One region of the Paenarthrobacter sp. NEAU-H11 genome, then DNA from elsewhere that is predicted to be linked to it. Evidence: predicted binding sites of a transcription regulator. Region 1 holds the regulator's gene; the other holds the start of a gene.
The links. The regulator LexA, encoded in region 1, represses DNA repair genes until DNA is damaged. The targets are predictions, from matches to a motif close to TCGAACANNTGTTCGA.
Positions count from the first base shown of each region.

Region 2: the regulator LexA is predicted to act here: its motif matches at 5,941-5,956, upstream of ACQ3DC_RS11565 (DUF6504 family protein).

Region 1 covers NZ_JBNZGA010000021.1:27,234-42,599, reverse strand. Annotated here, with positions in the region: gene ACQ3DC_RS19465 (MFS transporter) at 1-221, shown strand, start outside; gene ACQ3DC_RS19460 (cation diffusion facilitator family transporter) at 280-1,239, opposite strand; gene ACQ3DC_RS19455 (GlsB/YeaQ/YmgE family stress response membrane protein) at 1,436-1,711, shown strand; gene ACQ3DC_RS19450 (TrmH family RNA methyltransferase) at 1,895-2,806, opposite strand; gene rplT (50S ribosomal protein L20) at 2,869-3,255, opposite strand; gene rpmI (50S ribosomal protein L35) at 3,374-3,568, opposite strand; gene infC (translation initiation factor IF-3) at 3,687-4,709, opposite strand; gene ACQ3DC_RS19430 (DUF1844 domain-containing protein) at 5,095-5,481, shown strand; gene ACQ3DC_RS19425 (MFS transporter) at 5,648-6,934, opposite strand; gene ACQ3DC_RS19420 (SseB family protein) at 6,988-7,869, opposite strand; gene priA (bifunctional 1-(5-phosphoribosyl)-5-((5-phosphoribosylamino)methylideneamino)imidazole-4-carboxamide isomerase/phosphoribosylanthranilate isomerase PriA) at 7,880-8,626, opposite strand; gene ACQ3DC_RS19410 (hypothetical protein) at 8,667-8,825, opposite strand; gene hisH (imidazole glycerol phosphate synthase subunit HisH) at 8,826-9,611, opposite strand; gene hisB (imidazoleglycerol-phosphate dehydratase HisB) at 9,608-10,234, opposite strand; gene ACQ3DC_RS19395 (histidinol-phosphate transaminase) at 10,294-11,412, opposite strand; gene ACQ3DC_RS19390 (LysM peptidoglycan-binding domain-containing protein) at 11,518-11,934, opposite strand; gene lexA (transcriptional repressor LexA) at 12,260-12,994, shown strand; gene ACQ3DC_RS19380 (ATP-dependent DNA helicase) at 13,028-15,085, opposite strand; gene hflX (GTPase HflX) at 15,078-15,366, opposite strand, start outside.
Region 2 covers NZ_JBNZGA010000008.1:24,073-39,438, forward strand. Annotated here, with positions in the region: gene thrS (threonine--tRNA ligase) at 1-1,975, opposite strand, end outside; gene ACQ3DC_RS11560 (DNA polymerase III subunit alpha) at 2,092-5,580, opposite strand; gene ACQ3DC_RS11565 (DUF6504 family protein) at 5,577-5,912, opposite strand; gene ACQ3DC_RS11570 (hypothetical protein) at 6,070-6,459, shown strand; gene ACQ3DC_RS11575 (chorismate mutase) at 6,479-6,799, opposite strand; gene ACQ3DC_RS11580 (VOC family protein) at 6,819-7,241, shown strand; gene ACQ3DC_RS11585 (SOS response-associated peptidase) at 7,269-8,030, opposite strand; gene ACQ3DC_RS11590 (mycoredoxin) at 8,170-8,427, shown strand; gene ACQ3DC_RS11595 (lipoate--protein ligase family protein) at 8,449-9,222, opposite strand; gene ACQ3DC_RS11600 (DUF2177 family protein) at 9,215-9,607, shown strand; gene ACQ3DC_RS11605 (ABC1 kinase family protein) at 9,619-11,331, opposite strand; gene ACQ3DC_RS11610 (PadR family transcriptional regulator) at 11,337-11,879, opposite strand; gene ACQ3DC_RS11615 (thioesterase family protein) at 12,006-12,809, opposite strand; gene ACQ3DC_RS11620 (endonuclease/exonuclease/phosphatase family protein) at 12,996-13,673, shown strand; gene ACQ3DC_RS11625 (NUDIX domain-containing protein) at 13,670-14,173, opposite strand; gene ACQ3DC_RS11630 (DUF1918 domain-containing protein) at 14,229-14,426, opposite strand; gene ACQ3DC_RS11635 (metallophosphoesterase family protein) at 14,558-15,064, shown strand; gene ACQ3DC_RS11640 (DUF1810 domain-containing protein) at 15,139-15,366, opposite strand, start outside.

The DNA of each region.
Region 1 (15,366 bases):
TCCTGGATGCGTCGCCGGACGCGCCGTCCCTCGCTTCGTCACTGAACCATGCCGCGCTCAACGTGGCCAATGCGCTGGGGGCCTTCCTGGGCGGGGTAGTGATCGCGCTCGGCTGGGGTTACGTTGCCCCTGCGCTGGTAGGCGCCGTCCTCGCCCTGTTGGGACTCGGCGTCGCCATCGCCAGCGGACTCCTGGAACGCAAGAAGCCGCTGACCGCCTGATCCTTTGGGACCGGGGCGGCCGGCGGCTTCCGGCCAGCCAGTAGTTACGGAAGCACCGTTACGGCTGCGGGGCTGCGGCGGCAGGCTGCTGGTCCGCCTCTGTGGCATCGGCCCGGTGAAGGTCGGGCTCCAGGTAGATGACCCGGGCGATGGGCACGGCCGCGCGGATCCTCGCTTCAGCAGCGTCGATCTCGCGTGCGATCTCGACCCCCGTGGTGGAATGGCTGATGGCGATCTTGGCGGCCACGAGGAGCTCCTCCGGGCCAAGGTGCAGGGTCTTGAGGTGGATGATGCGCCCGCCGTCGGCTTCGATCGCCGCGGCGATCTTCCCGACGTCGTCCTTTGTTGCGGACTCGCCCAGGAGCAGGGACTTGGTTTCCAGTGCGAGCACGACGGCGATGGCCACCAGCAGCAGGCCGATCATCGCCGTGCCGGCGGCATCCCAGAGTCCATCACCCGTGATGAGCGTCAGGCTGACGCCGATAAGGGCGAAGACCAGGCCCACGAGCGCGCCAAGGTCCTCGAGCAGGATCACCGGCAGTTCAGGCTGCTTGGCGCTCCGCACGAACCTGGCCCAGGACTGCTGCCCGCGGACGTGGTTCGACTCGATGATGGCGGTCCGGAACGAGAAGGACTCGGCAATGATCGCACCCAGCAGCACGGCCAACGGAACCCACCAGAAGTCCCCTTCGATGGCATGCGGGTGCTGGAACTTGTCCCATGCCTCATAGAGGGCGAAGAGGCCGCCGACGCTGAACAGGACGATGGAGACAATGAAGGCATAGATGTAGCGCTCCCGGCCGTAGCCGAAGGGGTGCTCGGGGCTGGCAGCCCGTTTCGCTTTCTTGCCTCCTACCAGCAGAAGGACCTGGTTGCCTGAGTCGGCCACGGAGTGGATGGCTTCGGCGAGCATTGACGAGGAAAGCGTGAGGGCATACGCCACGAACTTCAGGGCGGCGATGGTCAGGTTGGCAGCCAGGGCCGCCACAATCGCCTTGGTACCGCCATGTGCAGCCAAGGGGCTTCACCTCTTTACGTTTACGGTTCAGTTAGGACAATGCGGATCCGGCCCCGGCCCGCCCATAGTCACCGTACCCGCCGCAATGTCCTGCATGCGCCAGCGACTGACCCTAAGCCTGCTGACATTGGCGGGGCCCTATGTTAGCTTGAGCCTCATCGGGACCATCAGATCCCGGCCACTATAAGGAGGAGACATGGGTTTTCTTGCTTGGATTATCCTCGGCCTTATCGTAGGGGCCATTGTTAAGGCCGTCATGCCCGGACGGGTTGGCGGGGGCTGGGTCACCAGCCTTGTTTTGGGTGTAGTGGGCGCCATTGTGGGCGGCTGGATCGGCAGCCTCCTGTTCAACAAGGGCGATCTTGCCTTCTTCGACCTGGGCACCTGGATTCTCGCTATCGTCGGCGGCCTTGTTGTTGCCGGCATCTACGGGGCTATCACCGGACGCGGCAAGGCTACCCGCGCACCCTGATTTGCTACCCTGTTTGAACATCAACAGCAAGGGCTCCGGAAAATCCGGAGCCCTTATATTTTTCAACCAACCGGGTTTTTCAAGCAGCCGGGCAAGGCACTGCTGCCGAGTCCGGGCGGAGAACGCCGACGGGTCCTGCCGTGCAAAGTCCTGCGAGGCAGAGTCCTTCGGGGCAGCGAAAGCCTAGGCTGTCACCCGGGCGGGCAGGTGCTGGGACCGGGCGCTGGCGTACAGGCAGACCGTGGCCGCGGTACCCAGGTTCAGGCTCTCCGCGGAGCCGTACACCGGCACGGCCACCCGATGGTCTGCCAGCGCAAGCTCCTCCTGGGACAGGCCCTGGGCCTCGTTCCCGAAGAGCCACGCGGTGGGCTGCTCCAGGGCATAGGCCGACTCCGGACCTTCACCGGTCAGCCGACGCCGGGCGTTCTCATCCTGCAGGGTGTCCAGGTTGAGGGAACCGTAGCCGTCCGCCGCTAGGATGCCTATCCCCCGTGCCCGGCAGGCCGCAACCAGGCCGCCGATGTCGGCACCCAGCACCACCGGGAGGTGGAAGAGCGAGCCGGCCGTGGAGCGCACCGCCTTGGGGTTGTAGATGTCCACGCTGGAGGATGTGAGGATGACGGCGTCCGCGCCGGCGGAGTCCGCTGCCCGCAGGACGGTTCCCGCGTTCCCGGGGTCACGGACCTGGCACAGCACGGCAATCAGGCGGGGCCCGGCGTCGAGCACTTCTTCCAGCGCCACGTCCAGGAAGCGGCAGACGGCGACGATCCCCTGCGGGTTGACTGTGTCCGCCATGGCCGTGAGGACCTCGTCAGTGGCAAGGCGGGCGTTGACCCCTTGGGACAGTTCCTCAAATTCCGGGAACCGGTCCAGGCAGCTTTGGCTGGCAAAAACCTCCGTGACCACGCCCGGGGCGCCGGCGGCAAGGCGCTGCTGGTGGAGCCTGAGGGCTTCGCGGACCGCCTGGGGCCCTTCAGCCAGGAACAGGCCGCGCTTTAAACGGGCCGGGCGCCCGGCAAGTTTTGCCACGTCCCTCACCCGATCAGCTCGGGGATTGGACAGCGGAAAATCTTGCGGGCGCCCGGTTTCGTTCATATAAGAACTTTAGTGGCTAGGGCCACGGGTTCCTGAACCGTCCCTGGCGGAACAGCCGGCTGCTAGGCAACAACCTTCTTGGCGGAGGTGTCGGCAGGCAGGGAATCCTTGGCAACCTTGACCAGCGCTGCGAAAGCGTTGGCGTCGGAAACGGCCAGCTCGGCCAGCATGCGGCGGTCAACCTCAACCTCAGCGGCCTTCAGTCCCTGGATCAGGCGGTTGTAGGTGAGTCCGTTGGCGCGGGATGCAGCGTTGATGCGCTGGATCCACAGGCGGCGGAAGTCGCCCTTCTTCTTCTTGCGGTCGCCGTAGCTGTACACAAACGAGTGCAGCAGCTGCTCTTTGGCCTTGCGGTACAGGCGTGAACGCTGTCCACGGTAGCCCTTTGCGCGTTCAAGGATAACCCGGCGCTTCTTGTGGGCGTTGACCGCCCTCTTCACACGTGCCACGTGCGTACTCCTTCGAAAATCTGATCCCAAGCATCTACTGCCGGTTTCCCGGCGGCCTGAGAAGGCTTTTTGGTAGGTGACCGGCCACCAGGTGGTGGTCAGTCAAAGAACTTGGAAACTAGATGCCGAGCATCTTCCGGATGACCTTGGCATCGCCCTTGAAGACGATCTTGTCGCCGGCAAGGCGACGGGTCAGCCGTGAGGACTTGTGCTCGAGGTAGTGGCGGCGGTTGGCCTGCTGGCGGCGCAGCTTGCCGCTGCCGGTCAGCTTGAAGCGCTTCTTGGCACCACTGTGGGTCTTCATCTTCGGCATGGGAACCGATCTCCTTACGTATCCGCAGGCTGGGCCTGCGGCTCTCTCGCGCAGCCGCCCCTGCGGGCGGCATGCTGGTTGCTGACTGTCCGGGGACGGAACCCCGGGCAGCTATGAACTAAGTGGTCTTCTTGCCGGCCGGCTTCGGCGCTGCCTTGGGGGAAGGGCGGGCAGCAGGCTTCGGCGCGGCGGGCCTGGCCACCGGCTTCGGCGGAGCAGGAACCGCTGCGGGCTTCGGCGCTGCTGCCGGAGCCGCCGGAGCAGCCGCGGCGGGCTTCTCGGCCACAGCCTTGGGGGCGGGAGCAGCCTTCGGAGCAGCAGCCTTGGGGGCCGCCGCCTTCGGAGCAACTGCCTTCGGAGCCTCCTGCTTCGGAGCCTCCTGCTTGGGTGCTTCCTGCGTCGGAGCCTCCTGCTTCGGAGCTTCCGCGGCCTTGGCGGGAGCTTCGGCTGCAGCAGGCTCGACGACGGCGGCCGGCTCCTGCGCAGGGGCCTCGGCTACTGCCTCAGGTTCGGTCGAGACGGTGAATCCTTCGGGCAGCAGATCCGCCAGGGACTGCGTCAAAGGCGCCTGATCGTCGCCGGACGTGTCAACACGCCCGGAAGCCTTGGCTTCGTTCTGTGCCTTCGCCTCGGCACGCTGGGTGGCGCGACGGGCTTCGGCCTTGGCCTCCGCCTTGTTCTTCAGCGGGCCAACCACCATGACCATGTTGCGGCCGTCAATGCGGGGGCTGGACTCCACAACGCCCACTTCAGCGACGTCGTCGGCGAAGCGCTGGAGGAGGCGGATGCCCATTTCCGGACGCTGCTGCTCACGGCCACGGAACTGGATCATGGCCTTGACCTTGTCCCCGGCGCCGAGGAAGCGCAGTGCGTGCCCGCGCTTGGTCTCGTAGTCGTGGGTGTCGATCTTCAGGCGGAAGCGGATTTCCTTCAGAACGGTGTTCGTCTGGTTCTTCCGGGCTTCGCGTGCCTTAACCGCGGCCTCGTACTTGTACTTGCCGAAGTCCATCAGCTTGCACACCGGAGGCTTCGCCTGAGGTGCAACTTCAACGAGATCAAGGTCGGACTCGGCAGCCAGACGCAGGGCATCCTCAATACGGACGATTCCTACCTGTTCACCTGCAGGGCCGACCAGCCGCACCTCGGGGACGCGGATACGCTCATTGATTCTTGGCTCGCTAATGTTAAAGCTCCTGTTTTTGTTGTGGAATCCGGCAAATAGAGAAGGCCCCCAATTGCCGGAGCAATCGAAGGCCTCTGAAAGATCGGATACAGCTCCCTTACAGGGACTGCACGCACAGTTCCGGCCGATGCCGGTTCCATGCCCAACCAGGTACCCGGCAACCTTGAGTTCCTAAACTTCGGAACAGCGGCTGACGCGGGTGGGAGAGAACTCCGCTTGCAAACTGCATGCCATCTTACAGAAAAAATTCCCGTCAACGCAGTGCAGCGCCGGTGGGAACCTTGATTGTTGGATCAATCTCTGAAATAACGACATCCAGTTGGTCTGTGTCAAGCTTACCAGTATGAGCACCCCAGACAGTAATTCACACGTTTTCGAGCCCGCGCCCGCCGGTCCCGATGTCTCCCGGCAGGTCCGCGACATTTCCGAAGTTCCGGCGATCGAGGTCATCACCACCGCAGCCGTCCATCTGATGAGCGCAGCCGCCGTCAAGCTGGGGCTGGCGGCGGAGGACAACGCCGAGGAGCTGAAGGACCTGGACGAGGCCCGGAAACTGATCACGGCCCTGGCCGGCCTGGTGACCGCGGCCGCGCCCGAGATCGGCTCCCAGCACGCAGGGCCGTTGCGTGACGGCCTGCGGTCGCTGCAGCTGGCGTTCCGCGAAGAGTCGCTGATTCCCGATGCCCCGGGCAAGGGCCCGGGAGAGAAGTACACCGGGGCAGTGAACTAAGGAAGAACCCACCCAAGCGCCTTGCGACGGCGGGACGGCCTTTACGGGTCGTCCCGCCGTCGTCGTTTCCCGGGCAAAGTACCTCCACGGTCCATCGATTGCTCCGTAGCTGCCGTTTGGCGCGGCCAAAAGGACAACTGTGGAGCAACCGATGGAAGAAACTGCGTCAAGCAGCGCGGCGCCGCCGCTGCTGGAGGAACAGCCCGGCAAAGCACAGCAGCACGCCGGCGACCCCCACCGACGCAAACCCTCCGGACGGTCCTGTGCCGTCGATGAAGACGCCCGCGAGCGGCGCACCCAGGGCCACGCCAGCCGTCAGCGCTGAGCCGTACCAGCCCATGGCCTCCCCGCGGCGTTCCTCGGCCACCACGTCCGCCACCTTTTCTGATGCTGATGACAGCACGGGCGCGCACAGCAGTCCCGGCAGGAGCGAGGCGAAGGCCAGGGTCCAGGTGTCATGGGCGAAGCCCATGGGGATCGTCAGTGCCGCCATCCCCAGCAGCAGGACCAGCGGAGAAACGGGACGGTGCATGGCGCCGTACACCAGGCCACCTACCACCGACGCTGCGCACCAGAAGACGAAGACGATGCCGATGTCGCGCTGGTGGCCGCCCGTCTCCAGGGCTGCCACAATTCCCACATCCGTCCCGCTCAGGACCATGCCGGCGCCCGCTGCCACCGCAAAGACCGCGGCCACGGCGGCCGTGAACCATGTGAAGTTGTGCGCAACCTTGCCGCGGAGGCCGGCACGGCCCCGGGCTTCCGCAGGCGCCAGTTCCGCCGCCGCCTCCTGCAAATGCGCGGGGGCGGCGGACACGACGGCGGCCTCTGCCGCGCGGCACTCGTCAGCGCTGGATTCCTTGGATTGCGCAGCACTGCGGGTGGGCGGGTTGAACCACATCAGGAACAGGCCGGCCAGCGACGTGGAAACGCCCACCACGGTCAGGCCCAGCACTGTGAACCCGCTGGTGGCCACGATGGCACCCGCAGCGGGGCCGATCATGAACACTATCTCGGTGGTGATCGCGTCGAGGGCGAAGGCCGTACGGCGCTGGTCGCCGTCGGCCAGAACGCCCAGGGACTGGCGGACCACGCTGAAGATGGGGAGCGTGAGCAGGCCGCCCACAAACACCAGCGGAAGCAGCCACTGGTAGGACACATGCGGAACCACAGACCAAATGACGGTTTCCGAGATCACGGAAGGGATCAGTGCGGTGCGCAGGCCCACGGTGTCCACGCGCCGCCCGCGCCACGGCGCGCCAACGGCCATGCCGATGGTCATGACGGCGGCGGCGGCGCCCGCGGCGGCATATCCCTGGTCCAGGGTGAGGACGATGTGCAGGGTCAGCAGCACGCCGGCCGCGGAATGGGGAATACGGGCAACCATGCCCACCAGCAGCAGCCTGCGGACGGGCCCGACGGCGAGCAACTCCCGGTAGAGAGCGAAATTCACGGTGATCCTCATGTCTGCCGTAGCGGGCCGGGGATCACCCCGCCTTTCTGCGGCTAGCGGTCTGCGCGCCTCAACTTGACCTCGATCGAGTCGACGCGCTCCCCAAACAATACATTCCGCGACCACTGCGCCTGGAGGCCGGCTACGAGTTCCTGCACCCCCGCCGCATCAAGTCCGTCTTCGAGGTAGAGCACCACCTGCAGTTCCGGCCCCGCACCGCCGCCTGCAACCAAGGTTCCATCGGCGGCGCGGGCGGCCACTCCCCTGCCAGGCACCAGCTCGAGGTTCCGGACGGCGGGGAAACCTGCGGCTGCCCGGCCCATCTCCTGCGCGAGCTCCTCGTCCTTGTACGACGGGACCCACCCGTGCTGCTGTGCCAGGGCCCAGACCGCGGGCCGCCGCACCACGAACGTGAACCCGGAGCCCGGATCGAGGACCAGCAGTTCTGCGCCCTCCGCGACGGCGGAGAGCGCCGCACGTGCCGCGTACACCGCAACCGGCCTGGCCCCGGGGTGCCAGGCGGCCAGTGCCGCCGTTGAGGTGAAGGCGGGCATGGCTGTCCTGCCGTCGGCAGCCTTGAGGGTAACCAGGGCCATGTCCGCCTGTTTGTCGGAGTTCAGGCCGTGCGATCCCTCCGCTTCCTCGGCGAGCCGGGCCACGATGGGGATGAACACGCGGGCGGTGGCCAGCGAAGCCACCACGCCGGCTTCATCCCCTGTTCCTTCCCGCAAGGCCGCAACTGCGGCGAGGTAGGCGTCGCTGGCGGTTCCGTCGTCGTTCTCGAAGTTGTGGATTTTGGCATCGTCTCCGGCCAGGCTCCGACCCGCCCAGGGCTGGCCTGCAGAGTCCGCAGCGCCGCCGGCGCCCGCCAGCGCCGCAGCGATGTGCCCCGGCAGCTGGCGCGGGGACGGGGAGCCCGGTTCGTTGCTGGCCATGCCGGGCTGTTTAGCGGCGGCCGGCGACGTCGAGCGCTTCGGGCAGCGTAAAGGCCCCGGCGTAAAGGGCCTTGCCCACGATGGCGCCTTCGACGCCCAAGGGAACCAACGAGCGCAGGACGCGCAGGTCGTCGAGGCTGGAGATGCCGCCTGAGGCAACCACGGGCTTGCCGGTCTTTTCCACCATCTGGCGCAGGAGTTCCACGTTGGGTCCCTGCAGGGTGCCGTCCTTGGTCACGTCTGTGACCACGTAGCGGCTGCAGCCGGCTTCCTCAAGGCGGCCCAGGACGTCCCAGAGGTCCCCGCCTTCCTTTGTCCAGCCCCGGCCGGACAGCGTGGTGCCGCGAACATCCAGTCCGACGGCGATCTTGTCGCCAAAGCGTTCGATTGCCCGGCGCGTCCATTCGGGGTTTTCCAGCGCGGCGGTTCCCAGGTTCACACGGGCAACGCCAAGGTCCAGGGCCGCTTCAAGGGTTTCGTCATCACGGAGACCGCCGGAAAGTTCCACCTTGATGTCCAGCCGGCCCACCACTTCGCGGAGCAGTTCCGCATTGGAGCCGCGCCCGAAGGCGGCGTCCAGGTCCACGAGGTGCACCCATTCGGCACCCTGCTGCTGCCAGTTCAGCGCTGCCTCCAGCGGGGTTCCGTAGCTGGTCTCACTGCCCGCTTCCCCCTGGACCAGCCGGACGGCCTGGCCGTTGACGACATCGACGGCGGGCAGCAGTTCAAGAACCGGCAGGTCGGTTGCGGTGGTCATGTCAATCCTTCGGGTCGGGGTCAGTATGGCCAGCCGCCGGTCAGTTGCCCGGCAGCGTCAGCAGGTAGGCAGCGAGCAGCGACATGCCCGCCAAAACATAAAACGAAATCTGGGTCCAGAGCGGCTTGTGCTGCTGCCTGAAGGACAGGGCCCCGCCCACCAGCAGGCCGGCCAGCCCCATCAGGACGATGGACCACATCTAGGCGGCGCCGTCTTCCGCTGGAGCGCCGTCTTCCGTTGAAGGGACGCCGGCGGGGACCGGGCCGCCCGGAGCCGGCTTCTTGAGGTTCTGCACCCAGTTGCGCAGCAGCCGCGCGCCGGCGTCGCCGGACTTCTCCGGGTGGAACTGGGTGGCGCACAGCGGACCGTTTTCGACCGCTGCTATGAATGGTCCGCCGTGCTCGGACCAGGTGACCAGGGGTGCAGCCATGCGCGGCTGCACAACATCGAAGTTCCATTCCTGCACCCCGTAGGAGTGCACGAAGTAGAACCGCTCGTTTTCGACGCCGGCAAACAGCTTGGATCCCTCAGGCACCTTCACGGTGTTCCAGCCCATGTGCGGCACCACGTCAGCCGGCAGGAGTTCAACCTTGCCGGGCCATTCGCCGATGCCCTCCGCCTCCGTGCCGTGTTCGACGCCCGCCTCAAAGAGCACCTGGAGGCCAACGCAGATCCCCAGGACCGGCCGGCCGCCTGCCACCCGCCTGCCGATGAGGCGGATCCCGTCGACTGCTTTGAGCTCACGCATCACCGTTTCGAAGGCGCCGACACCGGGAACCACCAGGCCGTCGGCGTTCAGGACGTCCTCGGGCTTGGAACTCAGGATGACTTCCGCACCGGCGCGTTCGAGGGCGCGCACGGCGGACCGGACGTTACCGGAACCGTAGTCCAGGACCGTGACGGTGGGCTTGCCTTCCGGCGAGGGGAGTTTCCGGGAGGCCGAGGGATCGATGATGGCGCCGTCCTTCAGGACCTGTCCGCTCACAGCGCACCCTTCGTGGAGGGGATTCCTTCAACGCGCGGATCGGGTTCAACTGCTGCGCGCAGTGCCCGGGCGAAGGCCTTGAACTGGGCTTCGACGATGTGGTGGGGGTCCCGGCCCGCGATGACGTTCATGTGCAGGCAGATGCCGGCGTGCAGGGTGATTGCTTCGAAGACGTGGCGGGTGAGCGACCCGGTGAAGTGGCCGCCGATCAGGTGGTACTCCTGGCCGGCAGGCTCGCCGCCGTGCACCAGGTAGGGACGCCCGGACACGTCGACGACGGCGTGCGCCAGCGCTTCGTCCAGGGGAACGGTGGCTTCTCCGAACCGGCGGATCCCGGCTTTGTTCCCCAGGGCGGTGCGCAGCACTTCACCGAAGGTTATGGCTACGTCCTCCACCGTGTGGTGGACATCGATGTGGATGTCACCGGTGGCTTTGACGGTCATGTCGATCAGGGAGTGCTTGCAGAGCGCCGTGAGCATGTGGTCGTAGAACGGCACCGACGTGTCGATGTCCGAGGTGCCGGTACCGTCAAGGTTGATTTCCACGAGCACGGAGGACTCACTGGTGGCACGTTCCATGCGCGCGGTGCGGGCCGCAGCAACATTCGATCCGGTGGTACTCATGCTTGGGTCCTTTTGGGCAGAAGGGGTGGTTCGAGGCGTCCAGCGCCGGTTCATCCAGTCTAGGCGGGAAGCTTGGCCTGGCGGGCAAGGATGCTTTCAAGGGAGGTGAGGAAAGCTGTGGTTTCGGTCTCAGTTCCGGCTGTGACGCGGAGGTGGCCGGGGATTCCTACGTCGCGGACCAGGACACCGGCGTCCAGCAGTTCCTGCCACACCTGGTGGGGGTCCTCCAGGCCGCCGAAAAACACGTAGTTGGAGTCTGACGCGGCAGGCTTGAGTCCCATCCTGAGCAGCTCGGACACAATGCGGTCGCGCTGCTTCTTGATGTCCTCCACATCCGCCATCAGCGCCTCCCGGTGCCGGAGGGCGGCGAGGGCGGTGGCCTGCGTGATGGCGGAGAGGTGGTACGGGAGACGGACGAGCCGCAGCGCGTCAGCCACTTCGGGGGCCGCCGCCATGTAGCCGAGGCGGGCGCCTGCCAAGGCGAACGCCTTGCTCATGGTCCTTGAGACGATCAGCCGTTCCCGCCCTGGCAGCAGAGTCAGCGCACTGGGCGTTCCGTCATGCGCGAACTCGTGGTATGCCTCATCGACGATGACAATGGACTGGCTTTCTTCGCCGGCCTCGTAGACGGCTTCCACCACGTCCAGCCCGAGGCCGGTTCCCGTGGGGTTGTTGGGTGAGCACAGGAAGACGATGTTGGGCTGCAGCTCCTTGACCTGCCGCGCCGCCGATTCGGCACTGAGACCGTAATCGCCGGCACGCTCGCCCACAATGTATTCCGTGTCCGTTCCGCTGGCCAGCAGGGGATACATGGAGTACGTGGGAGGGAATCCGAGCGCTGTACGTCCTGGGCCGCCAAAGGCCTGGAGTATCTGCTGAAGGACTTCGTTGGAGCCGTTGGCCGCCCAAAGGTTGGATTCATCCAGCCCGTGCCCCAGGTACTCTGCCAACGCCTTCCGCAGGTCGGTGAATTCCCGGTCCGGGTATCTGTTGAGTCCTGCTGCCGCTTCTGACACCGCTGCGCTAATGGCCGCCCTGACGTCAGCCGGAACCCCGTGGGTGTTTTCATTCACGTTCAGGAGGATTGGAACGTCCAACTGGGGCGCGCCATAGGGCGTAAGCCCGCGGAGGTTGCTGCGAAGGGGAAGCCGGTTCAGGCGCTCTAGCTGGTCATTCACCTGAACAGTTTAGTGCCCGGGCCGGACACCGGAAAATGTGACGGTTTCCTGTTCGCTCCCGGCGTGCCGCGCCCTGCCGCCCGTGGAGAGGCAAAATGCCGGGTCCTAACTTGCGGGCACGAACAATTGCTGGCCGGGGAAGACCGCGCCGGCCGGGAGGTTATTGAGAAGCACGATGTCCGCCACGACGTCCCGCGGATCACGCTCCGGTGCGACACCGGCCGCAATGCCCCACAGTGACTCGCCAGGCTGGACCGTGACTGTGACAGTGGGCGTCGTTGCAAGATCCGTCGCAGACTCCGACGCCTTGGCCGGGGCATTGAAAAAGCCTGCCAGCGAAAGGAGCAGGGCAGCGAGCAGGACCAGCGGAATGCCGATCAGCACGATGCGACCGCGACGGGTCAGGCGAAGGGGCGGAAGAGGCGCAGGCCGTCCGGCCTGCCGATTGTCCGCCTGGGACAGGATTTGCTGCACCGAAAGCAGCTGGTGGCGTGAACCCCGCGAAACAGATGTAGCTGACATGATCTGAGCCCTCCTGGACCGTACTGTGCTGCCCGGACGTCCTCCCCTCCGCCCCCGGCCGGACCTTTTCCGACGTAGTCTTCGAATGACCAGGGCAATGAGTAGAACATATATTCGAACTTTGCTTTCTCTGTTTTAGCACCTATCAACGAACATTGTCGAGACTCGCTAGAACAAATGTTTGAAAAAGCAATGCGGCTGGCCTAGCTTTGAACCAAAGAACAACCACCTGGACAGTCGATCAGCAGGGTCTGACATTTAGGGGCGGGAACTTCCAGGGCATGGCCATGGAGAGGGCCGGCGGAACCGAAAGGCATTGGCGAATATGGCAGCAGCAGCCGCCGGGGGCAGGGCAACCGCGCAACCGAAGAGGACCGCCAAGGGCCTGACTCCACGGCAAAAGAAGATCCTCGAAACCATCCAGCGCTCGGTCAACGAAAACGGGTACCCGCCGTCCATGCGGGAGATCGGCGACACCGTGGGACTGGCGAGCCTTTCGAGCGTGACGCACCAGCTTTCCCAGCTGGAGAAGCTTGGCTACCTCCGCCGCGACCCCAAGCGGCCGCGGGCCATGGAAGTCCTGATGCCGCTGACCCTGGACGGCGGAGCCGCAAAGCCGGCAAGCCAGGCGTCCGCCGTCCGTTCACCCGGTGCAGCGACTGTCACCGAACTGCCCACCGCCCTGGACACGGCGATGGTTCCCCTGGTGGGCCGGATCGCCGCAGGCGGCCCCATCCTTGCCGACCAGCTGGTGGAGGACGTGATGCCGCTCCCCAGGCAACTGGTGGGCCAGGGGGAACTGTTCATGCTTCGGGTAGCCGGGGATTCGATGGTGGATGCAGCCATCTGCGATGGCGACTGGGTTGTGGTCCGCCGCCAGCAGGATGCGGCCAACGGGGATATCGTGGCCGCGCTCCTGGATGACGAAGCCACCGTCAAGACATTCCGCCAGCGCGACGGCCACACGTGGCTGCTCCCGCAGAACACCCAGTACGAGCCCATCCTCGGAGACCACGCCACCATCATGGGCAAGGTTGTGTCGGTACTCCGCTCGCTGTAGCAGGGAAACTCCGTCCGCTACAGCGAGACGGCCTCAGGCGTTTTCCCGGGCCAGCCGCTCCAGGGCGGCAATCGCCGTCTTCCGGTCTGTTGTGGACCAGAAGGGCGGCAGCGCCCCGCGCAGGAACCCTGCATAGCGTTCAGTGGCAAGCCGGGAGTCAAGCACGGCCACCACTCCCCTGTCGCCCGTGGAACGGATCAGCCGGCCTGCCCCCTGGGCGAGCCGGATCGCGGCGTGGGTGGCCGAAACCGACATAAAGCCGTTTCCACCTGCCTGGGCTACTGCCCGTGAGCGCGCCGTCATGAGGGGATCGTCCGGCCGCGGAAACGGGATGCGGTCTATCACCACAAGCCGGCACGAGCCGCCGGGGACGTCCACGCCCTGCCAAAGGGACATGGTCCCGAACAGGCAGGTATCGGGCTCGTCGGCGAACTGCTTTACCAGGCCGGTCATGGTGGAGTCACCCTGGCAGAGGACGGTCATCCCCAGCTTGGGGCGCAGTGCCTCGGCCGCTTCCTCTGCCGCACGCCGGGACGAGAACAAGCACAGCGCCCCGCCACCGGAAGCACGGATCAGGGCTTCCAGTTCGTCCAGTGCTTCCGGGGAAGCACCCCTGCCGGGCTTCGGCAGGTGCCCGGCCACGTAGAGGATGCCCTGCTTTGGGTAGTCGAAGGGTGATCCCACGTCCACGCCTGTCCAGCTCGGGGCGCCGTCACCCACCAGGCCCAGTCCGCCCGCGGCAGGTTCAAACGCGGAACCGATGGCCAGCGTCGCGGAGGTCAGCACCACCGTGTGGCCGGCGAAGAGTCCTTCGCGCAGCCTCCCGGCAACGGACAGCGGCGCGATGTTGATCAACGCAGGAGCGGTCTCGTCCGGCGGGGAGAATCCCTGTGCAGGGTCAAAGGAACTGGCACGGGAAAACCACACCACTTCGCGGTTCTCCCGGGCTGCCAGGAGCCGTTCACAAAGTTCCAGGATGAGCAGCAGCCGCGACCGCGCGAGCTGCCTGCCGCCGTCGGCCGTGGCGCTGCTGTCCCCCTTTGAATCCGAGAGGGCAGCCCGGCAGGCGTCCCGCAGCTGGTCCACGCAGTCCAGCTGTTCATCATTGAGCCCGTTCGGGAGCAGCCCGTTCGGCACGCCTGCCAGGGCAAGCTCCAAGTTGGCGGCTGCGGCGTTCAACGCATCAACGGTGATGGCCGTGTGCTTCCGCGCACCGGCGGCAGCGGCGTGGACCATGGCCACCGAGAGCTGGCCGGAGACCGCCCCGGTAACCCTGTCCTGGAGTTCATGGGCCTCATCCACCACCACCACGTCATATTCAGGCAGGACGGCCAGGCCTTCGAACGCGCTGACGGCGAGCATCGCATGGTTGGTGACCACAACATCCGCTTCAGCAGCGTCCTGGCGCGCCAGTTCGCTGAAGCATTCCGCAGCCATGGGGCACTTCTGGGAGCCCAGGCACTCCATGGACGTCACCGAAACCTGCCGCCAGGCACGGTCCGTGACGCCCGGCAGCAGTTCATCCCGGTCGCCGGTGGCGGTCTTCTCCGCCCACTCCCGCAGCCGCACCACCTCCTTGCCGAGCTGGGACGAGGGGCCGCCCACGGCTGCGGCGAAATGCGGGACGCTGGTGTCCTCGCCCAGGCTGAAAAGCTGGCCTTCGGCCGGCTCCTCGCTGGGGAAGCCGCCTTCCAGCTTGTGCCGGCAAACGTAGTTGGAGCGGCCCTTGACCAGGGCCACTTTGACCGGCCTGTCCAGGGCGGGGGTGATGGCCTTGAGCAGCCGGGGCAGGTCCCTGCCCACAATCTGTGTCTGGAGGGCCAGGGTGGCCGTTGACACCAGGGCGGGCTTGTTGCTCTGCAATGCATGCGCGATGAGGGGTATGAGGTAGGCCAGGGACTTGCCGGTGCCGGTCCCCGCCTGGACCAGCAGGTGGTCCCCCGTTTCGATGGCGCGGGCCACCTGCCTGGCCATCTCATGCTGGCCGGCACGGCTTTGCCCGCCCATGCCCGCCACGGCCCGGTCGAGCAGTTCGATCACGAACTGCTCGCCGGCCGTTTCCGTGGCTTCTCCTGCCACGGCCTCAGTCATTGCTGACGAAGGGTTCCAGTTCAGCCGCGAAGCCTTCCCGGACCATCACGACGGCCCTGGTGCCGGCTTCAACGTGGTCGACGCTGATGATCTCGGCGTCGGAGTCGTGAAGCTTGCTGATCAGGTCTCCGCGCTCATACGGGATGAGCAGTTCCAGCTTGACGCCGGGCCGGGGAATGGCGTCGCTGATTGCCTCCAGCAGTTCGGCGATGCCTTCCCCCGTGCGGGCCGAGACCACCACGTGCCGCGGCTCGCGCTGCTTGAGCCGTTCCACCACGAAC
Region 2 (15,366 bases), on a different contig from region 1:
GCTTGACTGCCTCTGCCACGGGCACGCCGTTGTCCTGGCTTCCGTCCCGGAAGCGGAACGACACTGCGCCTGCCTCGGCGTCATCCCCGCCGGCGATCAGCACGAACGGGATCTTGTCCTTACTGGCGGTGCGGATCTTCTTCGGGAACCGGTCCGAGGAGGTGTCCACCTCGGCACGGATGCCTGCGGCCTTAAGCTGGTCGACGACGTCGAACATGTACTCGTTGAACGTTTCCGCCACCGGGATGCCCACCACCTGCACCGGGGCAAGCCAGGCGGGGAAGGCGCCGGCGTAATGCTCGGTGAGCACTCCCATGAACCGCTCAATCGATCCGAACAGTGCGCGGTGGATCATGACGGGGCGCTGGCGGGTGCCGTCTGCCGCCTGGAACTCCAGTTCGAACCGTTCCGGCAGGTTGAAGTCCAGCTGGATGGTGGACATCTGCCAGGTCCGGCCCAGGGCGTCCTTCGCCTGCACGGAAATCTTGGGGCCGTAGAACGCGGCCCCGCCCGGATCAGCGACAAGTTCCAGGCCCGATTCCTCGGCCACTTCGGCCAGGGTCCGGGTAGCTTCGTCCCAGGCGGCGTCGTCGCCGACGAACTTCTCGGGATCCTTGGTGGAGAGCTCCAGGTAGAAGTCGTTCAGGCCGTAGTCCTTGAGCAGGTCCAGCACGAACGTCAGGGTCTTGGTGAGCTCATCCTTCATCTGCTCGCGGGTGCAGTAGATGTGGGCGTCGTCCTGTGTCATGCCGCGGACCCGGGTCAGGCCGTGCACCACGCCGGACTTCTCGTACCGGTACACCGACCCGAATTCGAACAGCCGCAGGGGCAGCTCACGGTAGGAGCGTCCGCGGGCCCGGAAGACCAGGTTGTGCATGGGGCAGTTCATCGGCTTGAGGTAGTAATCCTGGCCGGGCTTGCGGACTGTGCCGTCTTCATTGAGTTCGGCGTCCACGTGCATGGCCGGGAACATGCCGTCCTTGTACCAGTCCAGGTGGCCCGAGACCTCGTACAGGTGGCCCTTGGTGATGTGCGGCGTGTACACGAACTCATAGCCGGCCTCAACATGGCGCTGCCGGGAGTAGTCCTCCATCTCCTTGCGGATGATGCCGCCCTTGGGGTGGAAGACGGGAAGGCCCGAGCCGAGTTCGTCCGGGAAGGAGAACAGGTCCAGCTCAGAGCCAAGCTTGCGGTGGTCGCGGCGTTCGGCCTCGGCGATGCGCTCCTGGTAGGCCTTGAGGGCATCCTTGGTAGGCCACGCAGTGCCGTAGATCCGCTGCAGCTGCTGGTTCTTCTGGTTACCCAGCCAGTAGGCGGAGGACGAACGGGTGAGGGCGAAGGCATTGGAGATCAGCTTTGTGTTGGGCAGGTGCGGCCCACGGCAAAGGTCGCACCAGACGGTGGTCCCGTCCTTGCGCTCCACGTTGTCGTAGATGGTGATGTCGCCGGCACCGACCTCGACGTTGACGCCTTCGCCGGCCTCTGCGGCTTCGTTCTTCTTGCCCAGGAGTTCAAGCTTGTAAGGCTCGTCCTTCATGGCTTCGCGGGCCTCGTCCTCATTGACCACACGGCGGACGAACTTCTGGTTCTGGTTGATGATCTTCTGCATCATCTTTTCGAGGGTCTTGAGGTCCTCGGGAGTGAACGGTTCGGCAACATCGAAGTCGAAGTAGAAGCCGTCGGTGATGTACGGGCCGATGCCCAGTTTGGCGTCCGGGCGCAGCTGCTGGACGGCCTGCGCCATGACGTGGGCGGTGGAGTGGCGGAGGACGTTCAGCCCGTCCGGGGACTCGATGGTGACGCCCTCGACGTCGGCGCCTTCAGGCAGTTCCTGGTCCAGGTCCTTAAGCTCGCCGTTGACGCGGGCAACAACAACATCACGGCGCTCAAAGAAGAGTTCCGCACCGGTTGTCCCGGTAGTCACCTTGGTCTCTTCGCCATCGACGAGAAGGGTGATCTGCTGGGCATCTGACACGGGTGTCTCCTATTCAAAGTTAAGGCTTCATAGCTTGTGGCATACGGGGACCACAGCCAGCCATCGTCAATGCTATCGGTTCAGCTCAGGCCCGACCAACGCGGCGCACCCGAGGATCAGCCGCCGAATCCCGTGATGGCGAGGGTCCGGGTGATTCCGTCCAGGGGGTGCCGGGCCTCCGGTTCCTGCGCCTGGGACTCCTGGAACGGCAAGGTTTCGGCGCGGCTCAGGTCCCAGGCCATGCTCGCGCTCAGGCTGATTCCCCGCGGGCCGGTCCGCCTGGTGGTGCCACGGATCAGGAGCAGCCGGGTTCCAAAGAGGAGCATTCCTGCCTTTTCCTGGGCTTCATGGAAGAAGACCGAATCGATGCAGCCGGTGCCGTCGTCGATGCTGATGAAAACTACCCGCCGGCCGCCCCGCATGGGCGGCGTCTGGGTTGCCACGCGAACCCCGGCCACCAATACTTCCGTCCCGTTCCGCAGGCCGAGGAGCTTGTCCGCCGTGGTGACTCCCAGCCTGTTGAGCATCGGCCGGTGGCTGTCCATCAGGTGGCTGCTGACATCAACAGCCATCAGGTCGAGTTCGGCCCGCACAGTTTCCACCAGGGTAGGCGCCGGCAGCCCGGGCTTGACGTTGCGCAGTTCAACATCCCCCAAAGGCAGGGAGAGCTGACCCTCGATAACCTCCACACCTTTCCGTCCGCTGCCGGCACCTTGGAGTTTTTGCAGGTGTTGGACAAGGTCCGCACGGTTTGCGTTGCCGCCTGCCTCCCGGTGAAGGGAATCAAAAGCGCCCAGCTGGGCCAGCCGCTTGATGCTGGGCTTGCTGACCCTGGACCGTGCCCTCAGGTCTGCGAGTGAGTCAAAGGGCTGACCGGCAACGATCCGCTTAAGTTCTGTTGCGGACAATCCGTAAATGCCGTTCAGGCTTAGCCTGATTCCCAGCTTTCCTGCATCCGGGCCTTGCTCTACCCGTTCCACCCGGTATTCTGCCTTGCTGCGGTTGATGTCCAACGGGAGGATCGGGATGCCCAGGCGCCGTGCTTCCGCTACCAGCAGCCTTTTGGGGTACATCCCGGGATCGTGCTCCCACAGCCCGGCAAGGAATGCTTCGGGATGGTGCGCCTTCAGCCAGGCCGACTGGTAGGTGGGGACTGCAAAGGCAGCACCATGCGCTTTGCAGAATCCGAAGCTTCCGAAGGCTTTCAAGGTCCCCCAGACGTTGTCCACCACAACGGGCGCGTAGCCCCTTTCCCGGGCCGCTTTGCGGAAGAACTCCTCCACGCCCAACTCAAGGACCTCGTTGCCCAGGGCACGGCGGAACTCGTCCGCACGTGCCAGTCCGCAGCCTGTCATGACGTCGAAGGTCTTCAGGATCTGTTCGTGGAAAACGGTGACGCCGTGGGTCTCCGCGAGCACCGGTTTCAGGTCCGGATGGGGGTACACCTCGGGGGCGAATCCGTGCCTGTGCTCAAGGAAGGGCCGGACCATGTCCGATTTCATGGGGCCGGGGCGGAACAGTGAAATATCGATGATGAGGTCGTTGAATTCCCGGGGCGCCATCTTGCCAATGAGCTCACGCTGCCCGGGCGATTCAATCTGGAAGCAGCCCAGGGTGTGGGTGCTCCTGATCAGTTCAAAGGTGGCTTCATCGTCCAGCGGGACGGCATTGAGGTCGATGCGCCCGTTGTCGGCAATGTAGTCGGGACCGGTCCCGTCCGGACCAGGTGAATGCTTTCCTGCTGCCACCACTTCTTCCTTGGAGGGGTGGATGCGGATGACTTCCCGCACGGCAAAAGCCATGGCGCTCTGCATCCGGACCCCAAGTACATCAAGCTTGAGCATTCCCATGGGATCCATGTCGTGCTTATCGAACTGGCTCATGGGGAGGCCAAGTCCGCTGGGCTGCACAGGAGTGCGGTCCAGCAGGGTTGCGTCGCCAAGGATCACGCCGCAGGGATGCATGGAAATATGCCGGGGCAGCCTGTCAAGGCGTTCCGTCAGGTCCACCAGCAGGTCAAGCTGCTGGTTTCCATCCAGGTCCCGCTGTTCCACCCGGCCGGCGAACTCCCGGAGCTCAGGTTTTTCCTGCAGCGCTTCACGGAAATTGCGGGCAGAAAAGCGCCACAACTGCTTGGCAATCTCCCCCACTTCGTCGCCGTCCATGCCCAGCGCCATGCCGGCGTCCCGCACTGCGCCCCTGGCCCGGTAGCCATTCTGCATGCTCATCAGGGTGACCCGCTCAGCACCAAAGCGCTCAAAAATCCGGTGGTAGACGTTGTGCCGCTCCGCGCTTTCAACGTCTATGTCAATATCCGGAAGGGTTGCCCGGTCCTGCGACAGGAAGCGTTCGAAAATGAGGTCATGCTGCAGGGGGTTCACCTGGCTGACGTCGATCAGGTAATTGACCAGGCTTGAGGCGCCGGATCCACGGGCTGCTGCCCGCACTCCCATTTCCTGGATCATGCGGGAGACCTCGGCAACTGTCAGGAAATAGGAGGAGAAGCCGAGGTTGCGGATGATGCCCAGTTCGTGATCGAGCCGGGAGCGCATCCTTTGTCCGGCAGTGCCGGTAATTCCCGGGAAGCGCCTGGTGATTCCAGCCTGGCACCGCTGGACCAGTTCAAGGTGCGGATCCTGGCTGATCCCGATGACTGAAGCTTCCGGCACTACGGGCTGCTTCCACCCCATGTCCGTGACCGGATCAATCCTGCAGAGGTCCGCCAGCGCCTCGGTCTGCGCCATCAGCTGCTTGAGGTCCGCTGCACCATAGCCTGCCGCAGAAATGATCTCCTTGCCCAGGCGGAGCATCTCCGCGGAGGATTTAAGCCAGCCTTGGCCTGTTGGCTGCAGCAGGGGCTCTTCCGCGAGTTGCGGCAGGGATTTCAGGGTGCGGGCTGAGTCGAGCACATCTGCGGTGGGCGCTCCGTCTGCAGCGCAGTACCTTACGGCGTTTGTCAGGATTGCAGGAACATGATGCTCTTCTGCCAGCTTGAGCATGCGGACAGCATGGGCGGTACTCAAGGGCTTTCCGGGTGCGCTGAGCTGGGAAACTATCTCGGCAACCAAAGTGCCTGCGGGCATGGCGTCCAACCATTGCTTGAAGAGGGTGCGCGGACGAAGGTAGCGCCGCCCGCCCATGGCGCGGCCGACGTCGGAATCAGGCCCGACCAGGACAGTCAGCACCGGTTTCAGGGTTTGGGGATCGAGGGTTCGGGAGGCAAGTTCGGCCCTGGTCACGGCGGCTGGAACTGTTCCCCCGGATTTCCCGGAGGTGCGGGCATGGGCATCTGATATCAGCCTGCAGAGCGCGCGGTAGCCCGCCCCGTTGTTGTTGCCCCGGGCCAGCACCACCACCCTGCCGGCAAGCTGGGTGCGGTGATCGCCGTCGTCGTCAAATACCGCAAGGTCAACACCCACAATGGGATCGATACCCGCTCCCATGCATGCCTTGAGGTGTTTGATGGTTCCGTACATGCCGTCACGGTCAGTGCAGGCAAGGGCCGTTGCACCGTCAGCGGCGGCGGCCTGCGCCAGTTCCTCTGGCCAGGAGACGCCGTAGTGCGCACTGAAGGCAGTGGAGACGTGAAGATGGGTGAAGCTCATGCTGTCCTGGGCCGGAGTGCGTCATGGATGCGCAGCAGCCGCCAGCGGCCGCTTTGGATATGCCTGGTGAGGTCAAGCGTCAGGGTTTCTTCCGGCCCCTGGACTCCACGGACAGGGTGGTCAGGCCGCACCTGGACCCGCCAGATTTCGTGGTCCACCAGTCCGCGGCCGCTGCCAAGCGGAGCGCGGCTTTCTTCCGCCCACCATTGCCGGCGTTCGTACCAGCGCACCGGTTCAGCACAAACAGCATAGGAACGTCCTGCCCACAGCAGGCGCTGCGGTTCGCCGTCGGCGGTGCACTCGACGTCCACGGATTGGCTGAACATGCCCATGGCGCCTCCCGGATCTCATCTGGCTTATTCGAATACTTGTTCGAATAAGCCCAGTCTACCCCTGCCCTGAACGTGCGCAAAGAAGGTTCAGAGGAAGGACTAAGGAGAATGGCGCGCAAGGGTGGACGGACCGATCGACAGGGAGCAGGATGGTGCCATGAGCACCCAAGACGCACTTCTTAAGCAGGCAAGCATCTCAACCCAGGACTCCACCGTGGTGGCCACGTTCAATATAGACGGCACCATCCCGGCGTCCGGTGCTTACGTGGTAGGTCTGGTAGGGGCTACTCCGGACTATTCAACACAACGGCGGCTATGCATTGAGTTCATGAACGGGGAGGCGATTGCCTTTTATTCATTCAACCGTGAACAGGGAGTCGAAGAAGACTACGACCTGTCCGGTGTGACCCACTCCGACAGCACCATTACGGGCAGCTTTCCCCTGGCGGCCTTGAACGGCCTTGGCAAGGGGCATGTCATGTCAGCCTTCAGCGAGGCCGAGGGCAGGGAATTCCAGCACGGCGTCCCCGTGGAGGAACACCTCTAAACAAGGGCTTGCGGGCAGTTCAGCTGTTCCCTTTGTGGACCCGCATTTCCAGTTCGATGAAGCCGGAGATCATTGCCCGGTACGTGGACTCCACAATGTCCGGGTCGATGTCTTTTTTCTCGGCTGCCGAGCGGACATGCTCAATGATCCGTTCCACGCGCCCGGGCGCACGGACCTCGGCGTCATCACCCTTGAGGGTTCCGGCAATCCGGATCAGCCGTTCCCGGCGGGCGATGAGGGTGACAATCTGCTCATCCACCTCGTCGACAGCAATGCGGACCGCAGCGAGCTGTTCCTTGTCGGCCAAAGCATCTCGATCATTTCCTTGAATTGTCGCCATCGTCTGACAGTATCGAAGCATGCAGCCCAGAGTCGACTTCATCTCACTAGGTGTCCGCAGCGTTTCCGCCTCCCGCGCGTTCTATGTGGACGGCCTTGGCTGGCCGGTCCACCGTGAACTTGAGGGTGATGTTGTGTTCATCCAGGTGAACCACGGTTTGGTGCTGTCCCTGTGGGACGTGCGCCAGATGCAGGCTGACGCCAGCGTCAGTCCGCCCGGTCCGGTTCCCTGCATCACGCTTAGCCACAACCTTCCGTCCACTGAGGACGTGGACCGGGTCATGGAGGAAGCGGCCGCGGCGGGGGCTGCCATCATCGCGGAGCCCATCACCCAGCCGTGGGGCGGGTACAGCGGATACTTCGCCGATCCGGACGGCTTCCGGTGGGAGGTTGCCTACAACCCCGCCTGGAGAGTGGACGACGACGGCGCGGTCACCGTATAGCGCTTGCCGCGGGTCCGCGACGGACTGCTAGAAGAGAGCCTCCACGGGCCGGATGAGTTCCGGCCCGTTGTTCCGGACGTTGCCGACTTCTTTTCCCACAGAGTCCACGCGCCAGTCCGCCGCCACGTCCTTGACCCCCGCCCGCACCAGGTCCACCAGGCCGGCGGCGTCGTCCGCGGCTGGGTCGAGCCACGCCCGCATCGTGGCTTTGTCCATCGGCAGCGGCACGCGGTCATGCAAGGCCGTCAGTTTTCCAAACACCGTTGACTCGCTGCCGGGCGGCGGGGTGTCAGTGGTCAGGATGGCCGTGGAGAGCATCCAGCCGCCCGGCTCCCCCGCCGGCCACGCGGGATCCTTCCACCACTCATAGAGCCCTGCGAAGACCAGGCCCTTACCCCCGTCCGGATGGACATAGTACGGCTGCTTCGACTTTCCCGGCCCCTGCTTCCATTCGTAGTATCCATCTGCCGGGACCGCGCAGCGGCGCGACCTGGCGGCCTTGCGGAACGCCGGCTTCTCAAGCACGGACTCACTGCGTGCGTTGATCATCCGCGAGCCGATGCCCGGGTCCTTGGCCCAGGACGGGACCAGCCCCCACCGGGCAACATGGAGCTGGCGCACCTGCCTGGCAGCCGGCCCGTCATCCACCAGGCGTTCAAGGACGATGGGAACGTCGTCCGTCGGGGCGACATTCCACGACGGAGGAATGGTCACCTCGTCCTCCAGTTCGGCGTCGAACTCGGCCAAGAGGTCCCCCACGGCACGGGCCATGACATAGCGTCCACACATGGCTCCAGCATGCCACCGGCGCCAGATGGTGTCATCCGAAGGACATATGAACGGCCCGCGGCCTCTGTTGGCCGGGAATAGGCACCGCCGCGTTACCGTTGTCAGGAACGAAACCATCAACGACACAGAGGAGAGCTCCGTGGACTTCACTCCCGACTCCGGCACCATCACCATGTTTTCCACTACCTGGTGCGGCTACTGCAACCGGCTGAAGAAGCAGCTGGATGCCCAGGGCATCGGCTACACCGAGATCAACATCGAGGAAGTGGAAGGCACTGCCGAACTCGTGGAGCAGCTTAACGGGGGCAACCGCACGGTACCCACCGTCCTCTTCCCGGACGGCACCGCGGCCACGAATCCGTCCGCAGCCGAGGTCAAGACCCGCCTCGCAGCCTAGGCGCTAACGCCATCGCGCGGGTCATGCCCCCAGGCTGCTGAAGGAAGCGGCCTTCAGGACGGCATGGCCCGCGTAGGCGGCAAGCAAGGCATTTTCCACCGCGGCAACGTCCACGCCAGGGACCAGGTCTTCGACCGCACCTGCCGTGGCGGGGTTCCAGTCCAGCCCCAGGGCGGCATAGCTGTCGGTCAGCACCTTGCGGATGGGCGCAGAGTTTTCCACCACAATGACGGAACTGAAGAGCCAGCCGCCGGCCACTACGCGTTGCGCCGTGCCCACCAGCTTCACCTGGTGGCCGCCGTCAGCCGGGTCGGTTCCGTGCACGCTGAACTCGCCGGGGCAGTATTCGCCCGGAATCTCGCCCACGGCCGCCTGAACGCCGACGCTGCGCAGTACCTCGGCAAACAGCTCCCCAAAGTAACCGAACCTGGTTTTGGAGCCTGCGATGGCGTCGGCGTCCGGTTGAAGGTGGTCCACCACCAGGGTCCCCTCGTGGTAGGCGGCCGCCCGCCCCCCTGCCCGGCGGACCAGGGGCTCGAAGCCGTTGGCCCTGCACGCCCGGGCAGCCGCCTCAAAGCCCGGCAACCGGGTGTCACGCTGGCCGAAGGCCACGGTGGGCGCAGGCCGGTAAAGCCGGAGTGTGGGGCCAATGTCCCCCTTCTTCACCCGTGCCAGGAGTTCCAGGCCGAGCTCCAGGTCACGGCCCGCGCCCAGCGACTTTTCCTGCCGCACAACGGTTAGTGTGCGGGGCCCCGGGCCGTCGTCGTACATGTTGCTATGCTCCCCTATGGTCATATTGCAGTTCCTGGTGGTCGCCGCCGCCTTCGCGGCGATTGACGCCGTCTGGCTCAAGCTGATGAATCCCTTTTACCGCAGCCACATCGGCGAGCTGCTGGCGGATAAACCACACCTAGGTTACGCCGTCGCCTTCTATGTCATTTACATCGCCGGGATTGTGTTTTTCGCCCTCCGGCCTGCCCTCGACGGCGGCAGCTGGCTCACTGCCCTGGGTTACGGCGCGGCATTGGGCGCCTTCGCCTACGCCACCTACGACCTCACCAATGCCGCCACCCTGAAGGTGTGGCCGCTGCAGCTGATCGTGGTGGACATGCTGTGGGGCGCCGTACTCACGGGGCTGTCCACGGTTGCCGGCTGGCTTGTATTCCAGGGACGCGCCTGACGCTGAGGCGGTCACGGACCGCGGCGGCCCGCCCACAGCCCGTGCAGCAGCGGGACCACGGACCCGGCCATGAGGACGCTGCCCAGGACAAGGTCGTCTGCCCGCACCACGGCGCCGGCAATGAGCAGGGCCGCAAAAACAAGGGCCGACGCCGACCGCCGGGCCCTGCGGTCCAGCCGGGCGAGCTGCCGCTCAATGCGGGGATTAGCCACCGCAAGCGACCCCTCCTCGAGGCGGCCGGCCAGTGCTTCCAGGCGTTTGGGCAGGCGCAGGGCGATCGCCGCGGCGTCGAGGGCCTGCTGGACCACGTCCTGTACGAGGTTGCCGCGCTCGTCCCGCAACAGCCGGGCCGCATACGGTTCCACCGAGTCCCACAGGTTGAAGCGTTCATCAAGCGAGCTGCAGACACCGGACGTCAGTGACATCGCCCGGATGATCAGCAGGAAGTTCTCCGGGAACTGGAACGGCAAAGAGCGGATAACGTCACCGAATTCCACGCCGAAATCGCGGAACTCCTTGGGATCCACTTCACGAAGCTCGGCAAACCCCATCCCGCCGAAGCGGGCGAAGAGGTGCGTCATGGCCCTTTCCAGCTCCATGATGTCCGCCGACGGCGCCAGCACGCCGACGTCGTTGATCGCCGCCACCAGCCCCTTGCCGTCACGCGCGGCGGCCGCAATCAGCAGCTTCCTCAGCCCGCTGCGCGTGGAGTCGGTGACCTCGCCCATCATGCCGAAGTCGATGAACGTCAGTTTCCACGGATGTCCCCCCGAGCCGGCGGGAACAGGAGTGACGAAGATGTTGCCCGGGTGCGGGTCCGCGTGGAAGAAGCCGGTGGTGAACAACTGGTCGAACATAACGGACGCGAACACCGGGGCCACTTCGGCCGGATCGATGCCGGCGGCGCGAAGGGCTCCGGCCTCCGTGATCTTGATGGCCGTGACATCTTCAAGGGTAAGGACGCGCCGGGTGGTCCGCTCCCACGCGACGCGGGGCACGCCGACCCTGTCATCAGCTGCAAACGCGGCCTCGAAGCGCTCGGCATTTGCCGCCTCATGCAGGTAGTCGATCTCCTCGAAACTCGTCTGCGCGAACTCCTCGACCAGCGCCGGGACATCCGCACGGCTGGAAACCAGGCGGATGCGGCTGAGCCACCCTCCCACCTTGCGCAGGGCCGCCAGGTCGACGTCGACAATCCCGTCGATGCCCGGACGCTGCACCTTCAGGACCACGTTGCTGAGCCCGGTGTCGGCGGCATCGGCGGGCAGGAGGCGGGCACGGTGCGCCTGGCCCAGCGAGGCGGCCGCGACCGGCATCTCCTCGACGAAGGCGAACACCTGCTCAAGCCGGGCGCCCAGTTCCTTCTCCGCAAGGGCGCGGATCGCGGGAAACGGAACCGGAGGGACTTCGTCCTGCAGCCCCTCAAGCTCCCTGGTGATCTCGGGCGGAAGGACGTCGAGCCTGGAGGACAGGAACTGCCCCACCTTGATCATCAGGCCGCCCAGTTCCACTGCCATCAGGTGGAAGTTCCGGGCGAAGCCCTGCATTCTCTTCGAACGTGTCCGCCCGGCGATGCGGGCAAGTCCGATCCGCGGGAGGAAGAGCTCAAACCACCACGTCACAGCCAGGTTCCACGCGGCAAAGCGAAGGATGCGGCGGTAGCGGGCGCGGGTGCCTCCGGCGCCGGGCACCCGGGCGGGGCGGTCCCGGCGGACGAACGCCACCCGCGTCAGTCCTGGGCGAGGATCGAATAGATCCGGCGCCGCGCCTCATCGAGCACTGCCACGGCCTGCCGCACCTGCTCCGGTGAACCCGTGCGGCCAACCTGGGCTGCAGCCTGGGCCAATTCCACACCGGCCTTGGGCAGGGCCGTAAACCCGCCGGCCTGGGAACCCGCTGATTCCCAGGGGGCCGCCGCGGCATGGTCGTTGGCCACTTCCTCACGGCCGGCCTCTGTCAGCGAATAGATCTTGCGGCTGTTGGACTCTTCCGCGCGGATGGTGCCCTCGTCCGCGAGCAGCTGCAGCGTGGGGTAGACCGAGCCGGCGCTTGGCTTCCAGCTGCCGTTGCTGCGCTCCTCGATTTCGCGGATGATCTGGTAGCCGTGCATGGGCCGCTCCGCCAGGAGGGCCAGCACGGCGGCGCGGACCTCGCCTTTGCCGGCGCGGGTTCCTGCGCGCTTTTCGAACCGGGAACGCAGTTCCTCGACGGCCTGCCACATGCCATCGATGTTGGTCCCGCCGAATCCGCCGGATTGATATGAACCACGCATGATGTTCTCCCTTGTGAATCCTGAACGATATACAACGATACTCAACGACACAGGCTCGGAGCTAGGGGCAGGGGAGATTTCATGAGCGCGCGGCTTCGGCCTCTGCGGCCGAAGCCGCGCGCAATGTCAGGTTCTGCGGATGGTGAGAATCTGCTCGGCACGCCCGAACGGACCCTGGAGGTCGTGCAGCACGGTGGATGTCAGGCCAATCCCGTCTCCGCCGAACGACACAGCATTGTCCAGGCCCAGCCATTCCCCCTCGGGGCGGCGGTACATGTGGATCTGGAGGTCCAGGTTGGGGAAGGCATAACTGTCCTTGCCCGGGGGGACCCGGGCCGCAATACCGTTGGCGGTGTCCACCAGCCCCATGAGCCGGGCAAGGTCGCCGCTGTCGCCACGGTCCGTCAAGGGGTGGTCTGTCCGGAGCCAGACCTTTCCGGCGCCCGGCCGGTGCCCTTCCGCCACCCTCATTTCAAGGGAGCGGATGTAGCCGCCCGGCCAGACGGATGCGCCATCGTACGGCTTGCAGTCCTCCGGTCCGGGAATCGGGCTGTCCTCGATGGCGGCCACTTCGGTGGTATCGCTGGTGACCAGCCGCCAGGCGGTGGCGCGAATGGCAGTCCGCCCGCCGGCCACCAGTTCCGCCTGGAGGAGTTCGATGGTCTTCCCCGGCCGGAGGGTGGTGGTTTCGATATGGAAGGCGCCGCCCGGGATGAGCCCCAGGATCTCGTAGCTGATCCGCGCCATCCGCATGTCCGCCCGCGGCTCATGCCGTTCCAGGCTGTCCGCCATCAGGCCTGACGCGGGCGCCATGTGCTGCTCGTGCACGTTCCAGGCGCCCTGGGCATGGATGGTGGAACGGAATCTTCCCCCGCCCAGGTCCAGGTAGTAGAAGCTTCCTGCGGCCAGTTCAGGCAAATCTGCGGTCAAAGCGCGCCCCTCCGGTGATACTCAGTGAATTGGCCTTAACTCTATCCGCCGTCCTCCCGGACGGGCAGCAGAGGCGGTCTGCCGAGGGAGACTTGGCCGGACGCGGCGAAATGTTGGAGCCGGACAGGATTGATCCGACTAGACTCGGAAACTGGTCCTGTCAGCAACCCTCGGAAGAGGTGTTCCATGCGTGTCATCAGCTACAACCTCCGCAAACACAAGGCGAGCGGTGAACTCCTCGCCCTGGCGCGGAACCATGACATTGATGCGCTCTGCCTCCAGGAGGTGGATTCCAGCGACCTCCCCGAGACGCTGGGGCCGCTGCACCTGGCGGATGCCACCAAGGGCAACCGGCTGGGGCTGGCCATCTATTACCGGATGAGCCGCTTCACTGCCCTGGACACCCAGTCCTTCGCGCTCAAGAAGTCAATGCATGACCGGGTCCTGGCCCCGGCCCATGAGCGGCTGATCGGCACCCGGGTGATGGACAACGAGACGCAGCACGAGCTGGTCATCGGCTCCTTCCACGCCGCGCCCCTCACGGCTTCGAACTCGCTGCGGCGGAAGCAGATCCACGCCGCCCATGCCGAGCTGCTCAGCATGGGCAAAGGCCTGATGACCCTGATGGTGGGCGACTTCAACTATCCGTTCTTCACGAAGAACCTGGACCTGCACATGAAGAACTCCGGCTATGCCTTGTCGCTCAGCAACAGGCGCACCTACACCCGGTACAAGGTATTCAAGGGCCACTTCGATTTTGCAACGTCACTGGGCCTCGACATCGAAAGCGTCGAAACGCTTCCACGCGGGAACTCGGACCACCTCCCGATCCTGGTCACCGCCGAATACGGTCCGGACTACTAGGCCCCCAGCCGTTCACGCAGGCCGGGCCACGATGCCCCGAAGCCCGGGTGCAGTTCGAGGCAGTCCACATCGGCCACCGGCACCCACCGCAGTTCGAGGCTTTCGGGATCACTGATCACGGGATCAAAGGGCTCCCTGACCAGCACCACCACCGTGGTGTACGACCAATAACCCACGTCAAAGAAGGACGTGAAGAGAAGGTCGACATTGCCGGCGGGTACGGCAGCTTCCTCGAAGGCTTCCCGGAGCGCGCCTGTGACGGGCTCCTCGCCATGATGGAGCGCCCCTCCGGGCAGGCCCCACGTCCCCCCGTTGTGGCTCCAGACAGCCCGGTGCTGCAGCAGCACGCCTTTGTCCGGATCGTACGCCAGCACTCCGGCTGCACCGAACCGCCCCCAGTAGCGGCCGCGGTCCCCTTCGACCCAGGCGTCGCCCGGGTCCCGGGGACCGGTGCGGACGGGCGGGGCTGAGGACGCAGTGGAAACCGAAAAGTGATCCATCGTTCCAGTCTGACAGGTGCCGTGGACGGGGTGCACCTGCCGTGCCGGATGTCAGTCAGGCCTGGTTCGCGTGGCCGCGTTCGACGGCGAAATCACCGCCGGGGTACATGATGGTTTCGTGTCCGTCATCAAAGCGGACGAGGTAGGGCGGCGTCCCGCCCTGGCCCCGCACCTCCAGGATCACCCCGTGCCGGTCTGTGGCCCCAACGGTCCTTCCATGGACGATGATGCGGTCGCCTTGCGTTGCCTCCATGGCAATCACCTCCCAGCCCAAGAGTACGACTGCCTACCCGGCGGGGAAAGGGCGAAGGAGAAAGTGCGGAGGGAAATGGAGTGCATGGCGGCGAGGTGGGGAAAGAGCCGCGCCATGGCAGGATTTTGACCATGCCGCTGCATCTTGTGCTGGTTGCCGATACCCATGTCCCGAAGCGCGCCCGGGCGCTCCCCGCACAGCTGTGGTCCGCCGTCGAAAGCGCCGACATGGTGTTGCACGCCGGCGACTGGGTTGAGGCGTCCCTCTTGGCGGAGTTTGAACAGCGGAGCCGCTCGCTGCTGGGCGTCTTCGGAAACAATGACGGGCCGCAGCTGCGCCGGCGGTTGCCGGAAGTTGCCACGGCCACGCTCGAGGGAGTCAACTTTGCGATGGTCCACGAAACCGGCCAGGCAAAGGGACGTGAGGCACGCTGCGAAGCGCTGTACCCGGAGGCGGACGTCCTGGTCTTCGGGCATAGCCACATCCCGTGGGACACCACCACCCCGCGCGGCCTGCGCCTGCTGAACCCGGGTTCACCCACCGACCGCCGCCGGCAGCCGGCCTGCACTTACATGACCGCCGTCGTGGACGCCGGCCGGCTGGCCGACGTCCGCCTGGTGGAGGTTTCCCGCGGCTGACGGGAGGCGGGAAGGGACGGGGTCGACAGGGGCCGCGTACTGCTTGCGCCGGAACAGTAGACGTGCTTGGCTTTTCAGTCCTGGTCCTGCTCCGCGAGCAGGGCGTCGGTGGCCTCGTCCGGCTGGCCGTCAAAGAACTGGGCAAGGACGGTCTTGAACACTGTTTCGCCGGGCGCGGCGCGGAGGAACAGGGTCATGGACGAGTGCAGCTTCCTGGCATCGATGCCGCCCAGGATTTCCTCGGCAGTGCGCCCGGCGTGGTTGGTGAGCGCCAGGGCGCACTCCAGGAGCCGCGGGCCCAG